4 regions of the Streptomyces sp. NPDC100445 genome follow, and region 3 is predicted to be linked to each of the others. Evidence: riboswitches for the same ligand, from Rfam matches in the RefSeq annotation. Region 3 holds a riboswitch; each other region holds the start of a gene.
What was found. A riboswitch is a leader RNA that binds a small molecule or an ion and turns the genes downstream of it on or off. The one in region 3 is predicted to bind cyclic di-AMP.
Positions count from the first base shown of each region.

Region 1: another riboswitch for cyclic di-AMP. It lies ahead of ACIQVT_RS30850 (peptidoglycan DD-metalloendopeptidase family protein); the one in region 3 lies ahead of ACIQVT_RS27555 (C40 family peptidase).
Region 2: another riboswitch for cyclic di-AMP. It lies ahead of ACIQVT_RS22380 (M23 family metallopeptidase); the one in region 3 lies ahead of ACIQVT_RS27555 (C40 family peptidase).
Region 4: another riboswitch for cyclic di-AMP. It lies ahead of ACIQVT_RS28325 (transglycosylase SLT domain-containing protein); the one in region 3 lies ahead of ACIQVT_RS27555 (C40 family peptidase).

Region 1 is NZ_JBIVZV010000015.1:181,620-185,937, reverse strand. It holds gene ACIQVT_RS30870 (hypothetical protein) at 1-18, opposite strand, end outside; gene ACIQVT_RS30865 (helix-turn-helix domain-containing protein) at 167-793, shown strand; gene ACIQVT_RS30860 (DUF6126 family protein) at 790-912, shown strand; gene ACIQVT_RS30855 (tyrosine-protein phosphatase) at 925-1,722, opposite strand; cyclic di-AMP (ydaO/yuaA leader) riboswitch at 2,268-2,424, shown strand; gene ACIQVT_RS30850 (peptidoglycan DD-metalloendopeptidase family protein) at 2,430-3,311, shown strand; gene ACIQVT_RS30845 (SGNH/GDSL hydrolase family protein) at 3,555-4,318, shown strand, end outside.
Region 2 is NZ_JBIVZV010000009.1:231,598-235,915, reverse strand. It holds gene ACIQVT_RS22385 (M16 family metallopeptidase) at 1-1,371, shown strand, start outside; cyclic di-AMP (ydaO/yuaA leader) riboswitch at 1,604-1,764, shown strand; gene ACIQVT_RS22380 (M23 family metallopeptidase) at 1,777-2,532, shown strand; gene ACIQVT_RS22375 (GntR family transcriptional regulator) at 2,754-3,440, shown strand; gene ACIQVT_RS22370 (HPr family phosphocarrier protein) at 3,680-3,961, opposite strand; gene ACIQVT_RS22365 (GNAT family N-acetyltransferase) at 4,138-4,318, shown strand, end outside.
Region 3 is NZ_JBIVZV010000013.1:44,719-49,036, reverse strand. It holds gene ACIQVT_RS27565 (NlpC/P60 family protein) at 1-164, opposite strand, end outside; gene ACIQVT_RS27560 (hypothetical protein) at 632-985, shown strand; gene ACIQVT_RS27555 (C40 family peptidase) at 1,025-2,137, opposite strand; cyclic di-AMP (ydaO/yuaA leader) riboswitch at 2,146-2,313, opposite strand; gene pcrA (DNA helicase PcrA) at 2,555-4,318, shown strand, end outside.
Region 4 is NZ_JBIVZV010000013.1:205,237-209,554, reverse strand. It holds gene ACIQVT_RS28335 (FAD-dependent oxidoreductase) at 1-1,170, shown strand, start outside; gene ACIQVT_RS28330 (HAD family hydrolase) at 1,266-2,078, shown strand; gene ACIQVT_RS28325 (transglycosylase SLT domain-containing protein) at 2,139-2,630, opposite strand; cyclic di-AMP (ydaO/yuaA leader) riboswitch at 2,636-2,816, opposite strand; gene ACIQVT_RS28320 (polyprenyl synthetase family protein) at 3,408-4,318, shown strand, end outside.

The DNA of each region.
Region 1 (4,318 bases), on a different contig from region 3:
CGTGGTGCTCGTGGACATGCGATCCCCCAAGGTTTTGAACGCGTTCAAATCCAGGGCTCGATCGTAACAGGGCACAGTGGAGGGGTGCGGGGCGCGTGGGTCCGGCGATTCTTGCCTCTGAGGCAAGGAAATTGCCGCTCAGGCAAGAGTCGGGCTCAATGGAGGCATGACCGCCTCAGACGCCCCGCCGCCCGCGGGGCCGCCGGGTGACGACCTCCCGGCCGTCGCGCCCCAGCTGCGCGCCCTGCGCCGGCGTGCGGGGCTGACCCTGGAGGCCGCGGCACGCTCCGCGGGGCTCTCGCCGGCCCACCTGTCCCGCCTGGAGACCGGGCACCGCCAGCCCTCGCTGCCGATGCTCCTCGCGCTCGCCCGTATCTACGGTACGACCGTCTCCGAGCTGCTCGGCGAGACGGTCGCCGACCGGGACGCGATCGTGCGGGCCGCCGACATGGAGTCCACGCGGGCGGGCGGATGGACGTACGTGCAGGCCGGCGCGCCCGGCCGCGGCATGCAGGCCCTGCGGGTGCGCGTGCCCCACGGCTCGCAGGGCGACATGGTGCGCGTCCATCCCGGCGAGGAGTGGCTGTACGTCCTGAGGGGGCGGCTCCGGCTCCGGCTCGGCGACACCGCGCACCTGCTCGCCACCGGCGACAGCGCGCACTTCGACTCCCTCACCCCGCACCGCCTGGCCGCCGAGGACCAGGACGGCGTGGAGCTGCTGTTCGTCCACACCCTGTTGCAGAGTCCCACGGCCACGCTGTGCCTGGGACCACCGACCGGAGAGCTGCCATGAGCGACTTCGAGACCAGGTTCCCCCGTTCCCTGTGGATCCGCCTGATCATCTACATCGCCCTCGGGCACGTCCTCGCGGCGTTCCTGTACCTGCTGTTCACGGTGGGCGCCAAGTCCTGACCTGCCCGCCGCTCAGTCCAGCAGGCGCTCGCGGAGCCGTGCGCGGGTGTCGGGGGAGAGGCCCAGGCCCCGGAGCAGGTAGGTGTCGACGTCGCCCCACGTCTCCTCGATGCTCCGGAAGGCCGCCTCCAGGTACTCGGCGCGGGCGTCGAAGAGCGGGTCGAGCAGTGCCATGACCTCGGGGGTGTACGCGGTGTCCGCGCTGCCGCTGCGGCGCACCTTGTAGCGGCGGTGCCGCGCGTTGGACTCCAGGTAGTCGGCGACGATCGCGTCCCGCTCCACCCTGAGGGCCAGGAGGGTGACGGCTATCGAGATGCCCGCGCGGTCCTTGCCGGCCGCGCAGTGCATCAGCGCGGGCACGCTGTCGTCGGCGAGCGCGTGCAGCACGCGGGAGTGCTCGGCCGTGCGCTCCTTGACGATCTTCCGGTAGGAGGCGGTCATCCGGGCCGCCCCCTTGCCGCCGTCGAGGATCGCGCGCAGCTGCTCCAGGTCGCCGTCCCGGACCATCTTCCAGAACTCGGCGCCGTCCGCCGGGTCGCTCAGCGGCAGGTTCACGTTCCGCACACCGGGCAGTTCGACGTCGGGTCCCTCCAGTCGCTGGTCGGCCGCGTTGCGGAAGTCGAAGACCGTGTGCAGGCCCAGGGAGGCGAGGAACTCCGCGTCGTCCTCGGTCGCGTGCGCCAGGTGCCCACTGCGGAACAGCACGCCGTGGCGCACCCGTCGGCCGTCCGTGGTCGGCAGCCCGCCCACGTCACGGAAGTTGCGCACTCCGGACAGCTCCGGCTCGGTCGACGGGACCTGCTGCGTCACGGGGGCTCCTCCCGGTCGGCCCCGTCGGCGCGGCTCACCGGCGGGCACTGCGACGACCATACGACATCGATTTCCCCAGGCGGCAGGTGTCCGGCGGGCGTGGTCACACCCACCGGCCGACCTCCCGGGGGAGGGGCGCCGTGGTCCCCGCCCGGCTCCGGGCACGGCACCACGGCGCACCGGTACGGGGACCGAGGAGTAGCCCGGACTCCGCGTTCCTCCGGTTATATGACGCTTGGGAGGAATGCCCCCATCGTGACATTGTGCCCAACTCGCGGTCGACCGACCGGACATGTGAGGGACCTACGTGACCAGCGTCATAGTGGTGACCGTACGTCGCATGTCATGCCCACGTAATGTCGTTGCCCAGCCGGGTACTTGAGGGACGGGCGAGGCGGAGTTGCACGCAGGGTGACCACGAGTTCCCCGGTGCGGGTGCCCGAAACACCGGGAGCGGGAACCGGATGCTTGTCTCCCCGCGTCCCGCTCGCTTACGTTCACCACCAATCCGGACGGAACGCCGAATCCTGCCGCCGCCCGGAGCCCCACACTGATCCGCGTCCGGCAGGAGCGGGGGACCCACCAGGTACGACTGCCTGTCCCGGTCTCCGCGACAGGCTTTGGGGTGCAGCCGTGCGACGCACGGCCGGGCAGCTCCAGCCCGAACCCGACAGCTGACCTCGCAGGCGCCGGAGAGGAACCGCGCCATGCCCGCCACGGGTAAGCACCGCCGCCCCAAGACCCAGCGTCTGTCCCGCTCCATCGCCGCCGCCGGGACCGGTGGCGCCGCGCTGGCCCTCCCGCTGATCGGGGCCGCCGGCGCGCACGCCGCCACCCCCGCCCAGCCCGTGGTCGGCAAGACCGTGCGGTCCCTCCCGGACACGGCGGTCAGGACCGCCGCGCAGCCGGCTCCGGGCCTGCGCACCTACACGGTCCGCAGCGGCGACTACCTCGCCAGGATCGCCGACGAGCAGCATGTCGGCGGCGGCTGGCAGCGCCTCTACGAGGACAACCGGCAGGCCGTCGGCGCCGATCCGTCGCTGATCCACCCGGGCCTCAGGCTCACCCTCGGCGGCAAGGCCACGGGGACCCGCACCGACTCCGCCCCGGCCCCGAGGTCCGCCCCGGCCCCGAAGCCGGCCCCGGCCCCCAAGTCCGCCCCGGCCCCCCGCACGTCCACCGGCTACACCCTCCCGGTGGCCGGCGCGGCCACCGGCACCGGCTACCACGTGGCCGGCGGCATGTGGTCCAGCGGCTACCACACCGGCGTCGACTTCGTCGTCCCCACCGGCACCTCCCTGAAGGCCGTCGCCGCGGGCACCGTCGTCTCCGCCGGCTGGGGCGGCGCCTACGGCAACCAGGTCGTCATCCGCCTGAACGACGGCTACTACGCCCAGTACGGCCACCTCTCCCAGCTCTCCGTCTCGGCCGGCCAGAGCGTCACCGCGGGGCAGCAGATAGGCCTGTCCGGCGCCACCGGCAACGTGACCGGCCCGCACCTGCACTTCGAGATCCGCACCACGCCGTACTACGGCTCCGACATCGACCCGGTCGGCTACCTCCGCCGGCACGGCCTCACCGTCGGCTGACACCCCCGCACCACCGTCCGACACGCCACCGAAGGCCGGACCCCGAACCCGGGGTCCGGCCTTCGGCGTTCCGGTTGCCAGGCGGTCAACGCGCCTGACGACGGCCCTATTCCGTGGTTGGCCGATTCTTTGTCAGTGGCTCATGTCACCGTTCGTCAACCCCCGCCTACGGTCGCGTAGGTCACATCCGAAGGTGAATCATGGTCCGACGTGGCAGACGATTCGAAGAATGACAACAGATCAGTGATCGGGTCGTACGTGGCGGTGGGGGACAGCTTCACCGAGGGCGTCGGCGACCCCGGCCCCGACGGGGCGTTCGTGGGCTGGGCCGACCGGCTCGCGGTACTGCTCGCCGACCGGCGTCCCGAGGGCGACTTCCAGTACACCAATCTCGCCGTGCGCGGCAAACTCCTGGACCAGGTCATGGCGGACCAGCTCCCCAGAGCCGTCGAACTCGCCCCGGACCTCGTCTCCTTCTGTGCGGGCGGCAACGACATCATCCGCCCGGGCACCGACCCGGACGAGGTGGCGACGCGTTTCGAAGGCGCCGTGGCCCGGCTGACCGGAGCCGTCGGCACCGTGTTGGTGACGACCGGCTTCGACACCCGTGGCGTGCCCGTGCTCAAGCACCTGCGCGGCAAGATCGCCACGTACAACGGGCACGTCCGGGCCATCGCCGACCGGTACGGCTGCCCCGTGCTGGACCTGTGGTCCCTCAGATCCGTGCAGGACCGCAGGGCCTGGGACCGCGACCGGCTGCACCTTTCACCCGAGGGACACACCCGTGTGGCGCTGCGGGCCGGGCAGGCCCTCGGCGTGGACGTCCCGGCCGACCCCGAGCAGCCGTGGCCGCCGCTGCCGCCCCGGGGCACCCTGGAGATCCGCCGCGACGACGTGCACTGGGCCCGCGAGCACCTCGTCCCGTGGATCGGACGGCGGCTGCGCGGCGAGTCCTCCGGCGACCACGTGACCGCCAAGGGGCTGTTGTCGCCGGACGACATCCGGAT
Region 2 (4,318 bases), on a different contig from region 3:
ATGGAGTTCCACCCCCAGCCGCAGCCCGGCGAGGCCAGGCCCTGGGCGTTCCCGGCGCCGGAGCGCACCGCCCTCGGCAACGGCCTGACGGTGCTGCGCTGCCACCGGCCCGGCCAGCAGGTCGTCGCCGTCGAGGTGCTGCTGGACGCACCGCTGGAAGCCGAGCCGGCCGGTCTGGACGGCGTCGCCACGATCATGGCGCGGGCCTTCTCCGAGGGCACCGACCGGCACTCGGCGGAGGAGTTCGCCGCCGAGCTGGAGCGCGCGGGCGCCACGCTCGACGCGCACGCCGACCACCCCGGCGTCCGGCTCGGCCTGGAGGTCCCGGCCTCCCGCCTGGCCAAGGGCCTCGGCCTGCTCGCCGACGCCCTGCGGGCGCCCGCCTTCGCCGAGAGCGAGGTCGAGCGGCTGGTCCGCAACCGCCTGGACGAGATCCCGCACGAGCTGGCCAGCCCGGCCCGCCGGGCCGCGAAGGAGCTCTCCCGGGAGCTGTTCCCGGCGACCTCGCGCATGTCCCGCCCGCGCCAGGGCACCGAGGAGACGGTCGGGAAGATCGACGCGGCGTCCGTCCGCGCGTTCTACGACCGTCATGTGCGGCCCGCCACGGCCACCGCGGTCGTCGTCGGCGACCTGACCGGCGTCGACCTGGACGAGCTGCTCGCCGAAACCCTGGGCGCCTGGACCGGCACGCCGGGCGAGCCGCGGCCGGTGCCGCCGGTGACCGCCGACGACACGGGGCGCGTGATCATCGTGGACCGGCCCGGCGCCGTCCAGACGCAGCTGCTCATCGGCCGCGTCGGAGCCGACCGGCACGACCGCGTCTGGCCCGCCCAGGTGCTCGGCACCTACTGCCTCGGCGGCACGCTCACCTCCCGCCTGGACCGCGTCCTGCGCGAGGAGAAGGGCTACACCTACGGGGTGCGTGCCTTCGGGCAGGTGCTGCGCTCGGCGCCGGACGGCACGGGGGCGGCGATGCTCGCCATCAGCGGTTCGGTGGACACGCCGAACACCGGCCCCGCGCTGGACGACCTGTGGAAGGTGCTGCGCACGCTCGCGGCGGAGGGCCTGACCGACGCGGAGCGGGACGTCGCCGTGCAGAACCTGGTCGGCGTGGCGCCGTTGAAGTACGAGACGGCGGCGGCCGTCGCGGGCACCCTGGCCGACCAGGTCGAGCAGCACCTGCCCGACGATTTCCAGGCGACGCTCTATCAGCGGCTGGCCGCCACGGGCACGGTGGAGGCCACGGCGGCCGTCGTGAACGCCTTCCCGGTGGACCGCCTGGTGACGGTCCTCGTCGGTGACGCCGCGGCGATCAAGGCACCGGTCGAGGCGCTCGGCATCGGCGAAGTCAGCGTCGTGGCCGCGGAGTAGACGCACCGGCGGACACGACGGCGGCGCACGCGCGCGGGGGCCCTGCCGACCTACGGGTCGTCAGGGCCCCCGCCGTTCCACTCGTTCCCTCAGATGCCCGTTTTGGGGCGGACGTTGCCTGTCTGCCCTGTGGGATGCGCTACAAAAACGCGGATCTGTTTGAGGACGGCGCGCACGCCGCCGTACCGTCATGCGGGCTGTTCGTCAGGCAGTGCGCCGCACCAGCGGCACCGGACAGCCATCGCCGAGTCCCCGTACGGCGCGAGCCAGGGGAGCCGGGGACCCATCGTCCCTGGGGTGAATCGGGCGCCCGCGCGCGAGCGAGGGGGCCCGTAGGAGACCTTCCTGCTCCGAACCCGTCAGCTAACCCGGTAGGCGAGAGGGAAGGAAAGGACCAGCCACTTCATGGCGTTCATGTGCGCCGCCGGGAAGCATCGCAAGCCCGGCCGGGTCAAGCGCACCACCGCTCAGGCGGCCGGTGTCGCGGCCCTCACCACCACGGGTGTCATCGGTACCCTCGCCGCCTCCCCGGCGCTCGCCGCCGACGCTTCCGTGGAGCAGACCGGCCTCACCCCGGTCCTCACCGTGAACGACGACGTCGCCGAGCAGATCGACGCGCAGGCCGCCGCCCAGCAGCAGGCAGCCGAGCGCAAGGCCGCCGAGGAGGCCGCGCAGAAGGCCGCCGCCGAGCGGGCCCAGGAGGTCCACGAGGCCCGGATCCGCGCCGCCCGCGATGCCGAGCGCAAGCGGCTGAACGCCTTCGTCCTCCCGATAGCGCAGTCCTACGTCTCCACGGGCTACCAGGCCAGCAGCTCCCTGTGGTCCTCCGGCGCGCACACCGGCGTCGACTTCCACGCGGCCAGCGGCACCTCCGTCCACGCGGTGGGCGCCGGCACGGTCGTTTCCACGGGCTGGGGCGGCGCGTACGGCAACCAGATCGTGATCCGGATGGCCGACGGCATGTACACCCAGTACGGCCACCTGTCCTCCATCGCCGTCACGGCGGGCCAGAAGGTCGTCCCCGGCCAGCAGATCGGCCTGTCGGGCGCGACCGGTCACGTCACCGGCCCGCACCTGCACTTCGAGGCCCGTACGACCCCGGACTACGGCTCGGACGTCGACCCGGTCGCCTACCTCCGCAAGCACGGCGTGAACGTCTGACCGGACAAAAGCCCGCACAGCCTTCGCCAGACCCCGGCTCACCGAGCCGGGGTCCTCGTGTTTTCTCCGAGCCCCCCGTTTTCCGCCGATCCGCCGGCCCGCTGACCAAAAAATATCCATGGATGACGTCCTGCCGTCGGAAATTCAGGCCCATTGGAATAGAGTCACGGGAACACACGTCCATCGTCGGCGTTTCACGGGAATTAAGGCGGAGGTCGGTCATGCGTATTCCGGCGCACTCGGTGTGCACCGCTGTCCGGGACGACATCGTCGCCGGTGTCTACGAGCGCGGCAGCCGCCTCACCGAGGAAGTCCTGGCCCGTCGCTACGGCGTCTCGCGCGTCCCCGTCCGCGAGGCCCTGCGGACCCTGGAGGCGGAGGGGTTCGTGGTGACCCGCCGGCACGCGGGCGCGTGTGTGGCCGAGCCGACCGAGCAGGAGGCCGCCGACCTGCTGGAGATGCGGACGCTGCTGGAGCCGCTGGGGGCCGCCCGGGCCGCACAGCGGCGCACCGAGGCCCATCTGAAGGTGCTGCGCGGACTGGTCCGCCTGGGGCAGGACCGGGCGAGGAGGGGCGGCGGCGAGGATCTGCGCGCGCTGGGCGGCTGGTTCCACGAGACGCTCGCCCAGGCCTCCGGCAGTCCCTCGCTGACCTCGATGCTCACCCAGCTGCGGCACAAGATCGCCTGGATGTACGCGGTGGTGGCGCCGCTCGGCCCGGTGGAGTCGTGGGCGGAGCACGGGGCGATCGTGGACGCGGTGGCGCGCGGGGACGGCGAGCGCGCGCGGGCGCTCACGGCGCTGCACACCGAGCGCGCCGCCGGCGGCCATCGGCTGCGTCCGCCCGGCACGCCGGAGCGTGTGAGGACCTCGCAACGAACCGTAAACATGACGGGCCCGCGCAATTAACGCGGGCACCGTATACAAAGGTGAGGTATTCCCGGGAGGGTGCTTTTCGCTGCCCGAATTCAGCGCCGCCGCAATTCTCGGGGCGGTGTCGGCGCGCGGCGGCCCGTAAAGCGACCGAATGGCGTGCGCGGTGTGCGGTAGAACCGCGGAATCCGCGAACCGCGCTCTCGGGCACCGAAACGACGGAGCCGCGCCCCCCGGAAAGGGGGGCGCGGCTCCGTCGCTCCGCGCGGTGTCGCTCAGACGGTCTCGGGCAGCTCGTCCAGGCCCTCGGCGACCAGCTTGGCAAGCCGGTCCAGGGCGGCGTCCGCGCCCTCCGCGTCGGAGGCGAGGACGATCTCCTCACCGCCCTGGGCGCCCAGGCCCAGGACGGCCAGCATGGACGCCGCGTTGACGGGGTCGCCCCCGGCCTTGGCGATGGTGACCGGGACGCCTGTGGCCGTGGCGGCTCGGACGAAGATGGAAGCGGGGCGGGCGTGGAGGCCCTCGGCCCAGCCGACGTTGACGCGGCGCTCAGCCATGTGTTGCTGCCCTTCAGTACTCAGGGTTGTCTAGACCAGTTTCCCATATGGTGAAGCGTGCCCGGAGCGGACGTCCGCCCGCTGCGGTGTGCCGCCGGACCGCGGCCTCGGTCCGGCGTGCCGTTCCCACAGACTGCCTCGCGCCGTTGTCGTACGCGAGCCGTACTCTGGGGCCCATGCAGACCCCGGCGGACCGGCAGGACCGGCACGAGTACCCCGCCCACTGGGAGGCGGACGTGGTGCTGCGTGACGGGGGAACCGCGCGCATCCGGCCCATCACCGTCGATGACGCCGACCGGCTGGTCAGCTTCTACGAGCAGGTGTCGGACGAGTCCAAGTACTACCGCTTCTTCGCGC
Region 3 (4,318 bases):
CGGTTCACCTCAGCCTTCACCTGCCCGGGTGTCAGCTGAGGCTCGGCGTGGCCCGTCCCGTCGAAAGCCGTCGCGGTGGCCGCGCCCGCCAGGGCGAGTGTGGCGGCTGTGCGGGCCGTATGGCCGCCGAGCGAGCGTTGGCGGGGCTTGCGGTGCGCTGCCACCTGGACCTTCACGTCCTTCCGTACGGCTCGAACGGTGTCGAGCGGGGTCGCGGTGAGTACGCCCGGCGGCGGTCCGCACAGGGGGAACGGGCCGCCGCCGGGTGCTTCTCGGCGCGGTGGCCGGCCGCCGCCCGGGTCCGGGCGGCGTGGGGAGCCGGTCACTGGGGGAGGACGCTAGGCCGAACGGTGACGAGTCGGTAACGCACTGTACGGAACTGATCGAGATAGGACGGATACGACCAGATGCGATCGCGATCACTGACCGAAGTCGTTTTGTTCACGCTGCGTGATGATCGAAGAGTGGGAAGGGGGACAGGCGGGAGAGCTGAGGTGCTATGGCTCGCATAGATGCGACGTCCGACCCGCTGGCCCGTGGAGTCCGCGCGGTGCCCCCGGACATGGGCGCGGGCCGCCCGGGTGGGGCCGGTGGCGGGAGGCCGGGACGCCGCTGGTTAGGCTCCGGCCCCATGGACGTACTCATCCATCTCTTCGTCGGCCTGCACATCGTCGGTATCGCCGCGCTGCTCGGCGGTTTCCTGACCCAGATGAAGGCCATGGGCCGGGGCACGGCCCGGTTCGTGCCCGGGATGCTGCACGGCGCGCTGACCATGCTGGTCACCGGCGTGGCGCTGGTCGGCCTCAATCAGGCCGACGGCCACCACGTCAACACCCTGAAGATCGGCGTGAAGCTGGCCCTGCTGATCGTGATCCTCGGGCTGGTCTACGTCAAGCGGGACGAGGAGCGGATCGACAAGGGCCAGTTCGCACTGGTCGGTCTCCTGACCACGGCCAACATCTTCATCGCCGTGCTCTGGACCTGATCACCGGTTCGTGTGGCCGGGCCACGCGGACCCCGGGGTTCAGACCGGCCGCACCACGCTGTGGACGGCCGACGTGCCGACGGAGGAGACCGGCTCCTCACGGACGTACGCGCCCGGCCTGGGGGCGTGGATCATCATGCCGTCGCCCGTGTAGAGCCCGACGTGGCGGTGGTCGTCGTGGAAGAGGACGAGATCGCCGGGGCGGGCGTCGGCCGGCGGGACCCTGGTGCCGGCGGCGGCCTGCCCGGGAGCGGTACGCGGCAAGGTGACGCCGGCGGACTTCCAGGCGGCCTGGACCAGGCCCGAGCAGTCGTAGGAGCCTGGCCCGGCGGCACCCCACACGCACGGTGCGCCCAGCTGGGCCCGGGCGAAGGCGACGGCCTTCCCTGCCTTGGCCGCGTCCGTGCCGGACGGCGCGGAGCCCGGGACGGTCCGCCGGGCCAGCAGCACGCGCGCGTGGGCGAGCTTCCGCTGCACGGCCGCCTTCACCGCCTTCGGGTCCCTCGGCCCCCGAGCGGCGACCTCCGGCCCGCTGCTCCCGGACGGCGCGACGGCCACGCCCTCGCCCCGCACGACGGCGTTCACGACCGGTGCCGGTGCCGCATGGGTGAGCGGTGCGACGGTGCCCACGGGGGCCGGGGCCATGACACCGCCGTCCCAGCCGGGCGCCACGGCGGCCCTGCCGTGCGCCGGGGCCGCGACACCCGCGCCGGTGGTGGGCGCGGGGCTCCCCATCTGCGTGGACGGGGACGGTGCCCGGTCCGGAGCGGGCGTGGTGTGGTGCTGGGCGGTGGGGGCCGCGGCCGGAGGGGCCGGCACGCTGCCGCGGGGGGTCGGGACGGCGCGGGCCCGGGCCGCGCGCCGGGCGACCTCGTCACGCAGCCGCTGGAGGCTGTCGGCCCGCCGCCCTGGGGCACCGGCCGGTTCCTCCGTCACCGCGGCGGTCGCGGTCGCCGAGTCCGCGCGGCGGTAGAGGTCGTCGATCTTGCGTTCGACCTCCTCCGGGCTCGGCCTGCCGTGCCCGGCCCCGGGCAGGGTCTCCGCGGTCTGGGAGAGCACGGCGAGGGAGGTGAGCGCGGCGGTGGCGAGAGCGGGGGTGCGGACGCCCGCCCCCGGGGTCCCGCCGGGGCGCGGCTTGCGGTGCGACGCCAAGGGAGGCGACTCCTTCCTAGCTGCCGCCTACCGGGTTAGCTGTCGGGTTCGGGCGGACGGAAGGGTTGCCCTACGGCGTCGTCCCGGGCGGGAGTCGGCCGATTCACCCCAGGATTCGGTGGGTCCCCGGCTCCGGGTGCCGCGCAGGGGCACGCCGGACTCGGCGGAGGCCGCGCGGCCCGGCGACGTTCGCCGGAGGGGGGTCGTGCGGCCTGACGGCAACCTAGCCAACTCGTGTGTCTTCTGTGAAGGTTGGTGCGCAGTATGTCCGATACATTTCCGTGACCTCGTGGCGCACGCGCATCCGTGTGACCAGGTGCTTCCGGTGCGTGAGGGGAGGTGGGGCGCTCGTGTGGCGAACATCGGTTCCCGGGACGGTGACCGGTTGTCGGTGGGGCGCCCTAGACTCGGAGAGCGATGAGCAGCCTCTTTGACGACAGCTTCCTGGCGGACCTCCAGCCCCCGCGCGGGCACGACGAGGAGCTTCCGCCGCCGCCCGAGCACGACCACGCTCCGGAGCCCGTCCCGGACGATCTGTTCGGCGGGAAGTTCGACGTGCCGCCGGACCGGGACTCCCACTACCGCGACGGCGCCCCGCGCCCCGTGATCGACGCGGCGGCGCTCCTGGAGGGGCTGAACGAGAACCAGCGCGCCGCCGTCGTGCACGCCGGTTCCCCGCTGCTCATCGTCGCCGGCGCCGGTTCCGGCAAGACCCGGGTGCTGACTCACCGCATCGCCCACCTGCTGGCCGAGCGGAGTGTCCACCCGGGGCAGATCCTCGCGATCACCTTCACCAACAAGGCCGCGGGCGAGATGAAGGAGCGCGTGGAGCAGCTCGTCGGCCCGCGCGCCCACGCGATGTGGGTGATGACGTTCCACAGCGCGTGCGTGCGGATCCTGCGCCGCGAGTCGAAGAAGCTGGGCTTCACCTCGTCGTTCTCGATCTACGACGCGGCCGACAGCAAGCGCCTGATGGCCCTGGTCTGCCGGGATCTGGAACTCGACCCCAAGCGCTACCCGCCCAAGTCCTTCAGCGCCAAGATCAGCAACCTCAAGAACGAGCTGATCGACGAGGAGGACTTCGCCGCCCGGGCCACCGACGGCTTCGAGAAGACCCTCGCCCAGGCGTACGCGCTCTACCAGTCGCGGCTGCGCGAGGCCAACGCCCTCGACTTCGACGACCTGATCATGACGACGGTCAACCTGCTGCGCGCCTTCCCGGACGTCGCCGAGCACTACCACCGCCGCTTCCGGCACGTTCTGGTCGACGAGTACCAGGACACCAACCACGCCCAGTACGCGCTGGTGCGCGAGCTGGTCGGGACGGGCGAGCGGGCCGCCGCGGACGCCGGCGTGCCGCCCGGCGAGGGGGACCTGCCCCCCGCCGAGCTGTGCGTCGTGGGCGACGCGGACCAGTCGATCTACGCCTTCCGGGGTGCGACGATCCGCAACATCCTCCAGTTCGAGGAGGACTACCCGAACGCGACGACGATCCTGCTGGAGCAGAACTACCGCTCCACGCAGACGATCCTGTCCGCCGCCAACGCGGTCATCGAGCGCAACGAGTCACGCCGTCCGAAGAATCTGTGGACCAACGCCGGCCACGGCGCCCGGATCACCGGCTACGTCGCCGACACCGAGCACGACGAGGCGCAGTTCGTCGCGGACGAGATAGACCGGCTCACCGACGCGGGCGAGGCACGCGCCGGGGACGTCGCCGTCTTCTACCGCACCAACGCCCAGTCCCGTGTCTTCGAAGAGGTCTTCATCCGGGTCGGCCTGCCGTACAAGGTCGTCGGCGGCGTCCGCTTCTACGAGCGCAAGGAGGTCCGGGACGTCCTGGCCTACCTGCGCGTGCTCGCCAACCCGGAGGACTCGGTGCCGCTGCGCCGCATCCTCAACGTGCCCAAGCGGGGCATCGGCGACCGTGCGGAGGCCATGGTCGACGCCCTCGCCCAGCGGGAGAAGATCAGCTTCCCGCAGGCCCTGAAGCGGGTCGACGAGGCGTACGGCATGGCCGCGCGGTCGACGAACGCCGTGAAGCGGTTCAACACGCTGATGGAGGACCTGCGCACGATCGTCGAATCCGGTGCCGGACCGGCGACCGTCCTCGAAGCCGTGCTCGAACGCACCGGTTACCTGGCCGAGTTGCAGGCCTCCACCGACCCGCAGGACGAGACC
Region 4 (4,318 bases), 160 kb from region 3:
CCGTTCGGCCTGTCCACCGCCGCCCACCTGCGGGCCCGCGGCATCCCCGTCCGCGTCTTCGGCGAGCCCATGGTCAGCTGGCGCGACCACATGCCCGAGGGCATGCTCCTGAAGTCGACGCCCGCCGCCTCGAACCTCGACTGCCCGCAGCCCGGCCACACCCTCGCCGACTACTGCGACGCGGCCGGCGTCCGCCGCCTGGTGACCGACGAGGACATCATCCCGGTGGAGACGTTCACCGCCTACGGCGAGTGGTTCCAGCGCGCGCTGGTGCCCGGTCTGGAGCGGGTGCGCGTCGGCTCGGTCGAGCACGACCGGGGCGGTGGTCTCGCCCTCCGGCTGGACTCCGGTGAGTCGTTCACCGCGCGCGCCGTCGTCGTCGCCACCGGTCTGTCGGGCTTCGCCCACCTGCCGCCGGAGCTGACGGGAGCGGCGGCCGGCGGACCCTCCCCGTCCGGCCCGGTCTCGCACAGCTCCCAGCACCACGACCTCGGCCGGTTCGCCGGCCGGGAGGTGATCGTCGTCGGCGCCGGCCAGTCCGCGCTGGAGACGGCGACGCTCGCGGCGGAGGCGGGGGCCCGGGTGCGCGTGGTCGCGCGCGGCCGGGGGCGGGTCGCCTTCGGCAGCCCGCCGTGGCGGCAGCCGGCGTTCCGGCCGCGGTCCCCGTTCGGCCGCGCCTGGTCGCTGTGGGCGCTCAGCCGCCACCCGGATCCGTACCGCTTCCTGCCCGAGGCCACCCGCCACTACCTGGTCCGCCGGGTCCTCGGCCCGCTCGGCGCCTGGTGGCTGCGTGAGCGTTTCGAGCGCGGGGTGCGGGTGCGGGACGTGGAGCGGGTGGTGGGCGCCGAGGCCCCGGACGGCACCCCGGTGCTGACCGTCCGCACCCACGGCGGGCGGACCGAGCGGCTCGCCGCCGACCACGTCATCGCCGCCACCGGCTACCGCGTCGACCTCGCGGCGCTGGACTTCCTCGGCCCCGGGCTGCGCGGCCGGCTCGCGGTGAGCCGCGGTGCGCCGAGGCTCGGCCCCGGCTGCGTCTCCTCCGTGCCGGGCCTGTACTTCACCGGTCTGCCGGCGGCGTCGTCGTACGGCCCGGTGATGCGGTTCGTCTGCGGCACGGAGTTCGCCTCCCCGCGCCTGGCGAGACACCTGGCGGCGGCCCACGGCTGACCCCGCCGCGCCGGTGCCGGCCGGGGCCCGGTCAGCGGGCAAGTGCCTGCGGGAGCAGGTGAGTCGGCGGGCCGGGCGGTCCGTATTCTCTGATCATGGCACCCACCCCCGCGTACGACCTGATCGCCACCGACCTGGACGGGACGCTGCTGCGCGACGACGACACCGTCTCCGACCGGTCTGTGGCCGCGCTCGCGCGGGTGGCGCGGGCCGGCGCCCGGCATCTGGTGGTGACGGGCCGGCCGGCGCCGCGGGTACGGCCGCTCCTGGCGGGCCTCGGCCGCGCGGGCCTCGCGGTGTGCGGGCAGGGCGCGCAGCTCTACGACGCCGGGACCGACCGCCTGCTGTGGTCGGTCCGGCTGGACCGGGAACTGGCGGAGACCGCGCTCGGCAAGATCGAGGCGGAGGTGGGGCAGGTCTTCGCGGCGGTCGACCAGGACGGCGTGGATGGGCTCACGCTCGTCGAGCCCGGCTACCGCATGCCCCGTCCGACGCTGCCCGCGCTGCGGGTCGGCCGGCGGGACGACCTGTGGCGGGCGCCGATCAGCAAGGTGCTGCTGCGGCACCCCGTCCTGTCCGACGACGAGCTGGCGGCCGTGGCCCGCGCGGCGGTGGGCTCGCTGGCGACGGTCACGATGTCGGGGCCGGGGACCGTGGAGCTCCAGCCGAGCGGGGTGACCAAGGCGACGGGGCTCGCGCTGGCCGCCGAGCGGCTGGGGGTCGCCGCCGAACGGGCCGTCGCGTTCGGGGACATGCCCAACGACATCCCGATGTTCCGGTGGGCGGGCCACGGCGTCGCGATGGCCGGTGCCCACCCCGAACTGAGGGCCATCGCGGACGAGGTCACCTCGTCCAACGAGGACGACGGCGTCGCCGTCGTCCTCGAGAGACTGTTCCCGGCCGGCTGACCGGGAGGGTCGGCCGACCGGGTGGGCCGGGAGGCCGGCGGCGTCGGCCGCCGGTGCCGGTCAGTACGCGCCGAAGACGTTGTCGATCGAGCCGTACCGCGCGGCCGCGTAGTTGCACGCGGCGGTGATGTTCGCGACCGGGTCGTAGATGTCGAACGACGTGCCGGCCACGTGGTAGGCCTTGAAGGTGGGGTCGATGACCTGGAGCAGCCCCTTGGAGGGGATGCCGGCGGCCGCGTTGGAGTCCCACAGGTTGATGGCGGCCGGGTTGCCCGACGACTCGCGGATGATGTTGCGGTAGATGCCGTTGTAGGTGCCCGGGATGCCCTTCTGGGCCATGATCGCGAGCGACTCGCGGATCCAGCCGTCGAGGTTGTTCGGGTAGCCGGCCGGGGTGGTGGCGGCGGCCGGGGCGGCGGTGGTGGTGGCCGCGGCGGCGCCGGTGGCGCCGATGAGCGGCAGGGCGAGGACGACGGCGCCGGTGCCCGCGGCGGTGAGGACGCGGACGAGGCGGCTGGTGCGGGTACGGCGGGGCTGAGCGGCGGCAGACATGGGGGTGTTCCTCTCCGTCGCCTGCGAGGTGAGCTGTCGGGTTCGGGCGGGGAGGCGCCCGGCCGTGCCCTGGAGGAGGCACGGCTTCACCCCTAGCCGTCCCGGTGCGGCGTGTGCCGTTCCGGACCGGCGGCTTACCTGGGTCCCCCGCTCCTGCCGTACGAATGGGTTCGTCGATGGGTTATGCGGGCGGCGGCAGGATTAGGCGTCCGCCCGACGGCCGGGAACGTATGCGAGAGCACATGTCGGGAACAAGTGCCGGATTCACACATCGCACCGTTTGACCTTGATCGACGCCGTATGGGGTGCTTGATCCTTTGCGGTCGCCAATCCTCAACTCGCCTACGGCGCAAGGGTTCGGGCGGGCCGTGCCCGGTAGGGCTGCGGAACGGGCGCGTGACCCAATTCACGAAATGGCAAATCATTCCAAAACAGACAAGAGGGAATCGGCGGATTCTCGACCCCGGGGGGTCCGGGCCGGGGAAGGCGGGGTGGGGGTCCGCGTCATTGCCGCCTCTCGGTGGGCGTGGCCGAAAGGTGGCGGGCCGGAGTTCGGAGAGGTCACGAAAGAATAACCGAATTACGGTTAAGTCGATAAATGTCCGTTCTTACCATCCGATCACACTCGCGCCCGTTCTGGTCCGATACCGCCCGGGCTGGACCGGTGGGCGCTAGCGGTGATCGAAAGAGGACCGGATACGCTGAGTTGAGTGAGGGCAGCGACCTATCGACAAACCGTGTGATCGCCAGCAGACAGCAGCAGACAGGAGACCCCTCGTGACCGTCGTCGGGCCGTTCGGGCTGAGCGTGCGGGACCAGGCTCTGGAAGCCGATGTCCAGGCCGGATTGACGGCTGTCGAGGAAGGCTTGCTCGAGGCCACCAAGAGCGAGGTCCCGTTCATCACGGAGGCCGCGCAGCACCTCGTACGGGCCGGCGGGAAGCGGTTCCGGCCGCTGCTCGTCATGCTCGCGGCGCAGTTCGGCGACCCCTACGCGCCCGGTGTCGTACCGTCCGCCGTGGTCGTGGAGCTGACCCACCTGGCCACGCTGTACCACGACGACGTCATGGACGAGGCGACCGTGCGGCGCGGCGTGGCCAGCGCCAACACGCGCTGGGGCAACTCCGTCGCGGTCCTCACCGGCGACTTCCTCTTCGCCCGCGCCTCCCAGATCCTCGCCGACCTCGGCCCCGAGGCGGTCCGGGTGCAGGCCCTCGCGTTCGAACGGCTGGTCACCGGCCAGATCCTGGAGACCGCGGGTCCCTCGGACGGCCGCGACCCGGTCGAGCACTACCTGGACGTGCTCGGCGGCAAGACGGGCTCCCTGGTCGCGGTCGCCTGCCGGTTCGGCGCGATGATGTCCGGCGCCGACGAGCGGGTCGTCGACGTCCTCACCCAGTACGGCGAACGGCTCGGGGTCGCCTTCCAGCTCGCCGACGACGTCCTGGACATCGCCTCCGACTCCCACGAGTCCGGCAAGACCCCGGGCACCGACCTGCGCGAGGGCATCCCCACCCTCCCCGTGCTCCGGCTGCGCGAGCGCGCCGCCCGGCTGGGCCGGTCCGAGGACGTCGCCCTGTGCGCGCTGCTCGACTCCGACCTCAGCGACGACGCCCGGCACGCCGAGGCGCTGACCGCGCTGCGCGCCCACCCCGCGCTGGAGCAGGCCCGCCGGGACACCGTGCGGTA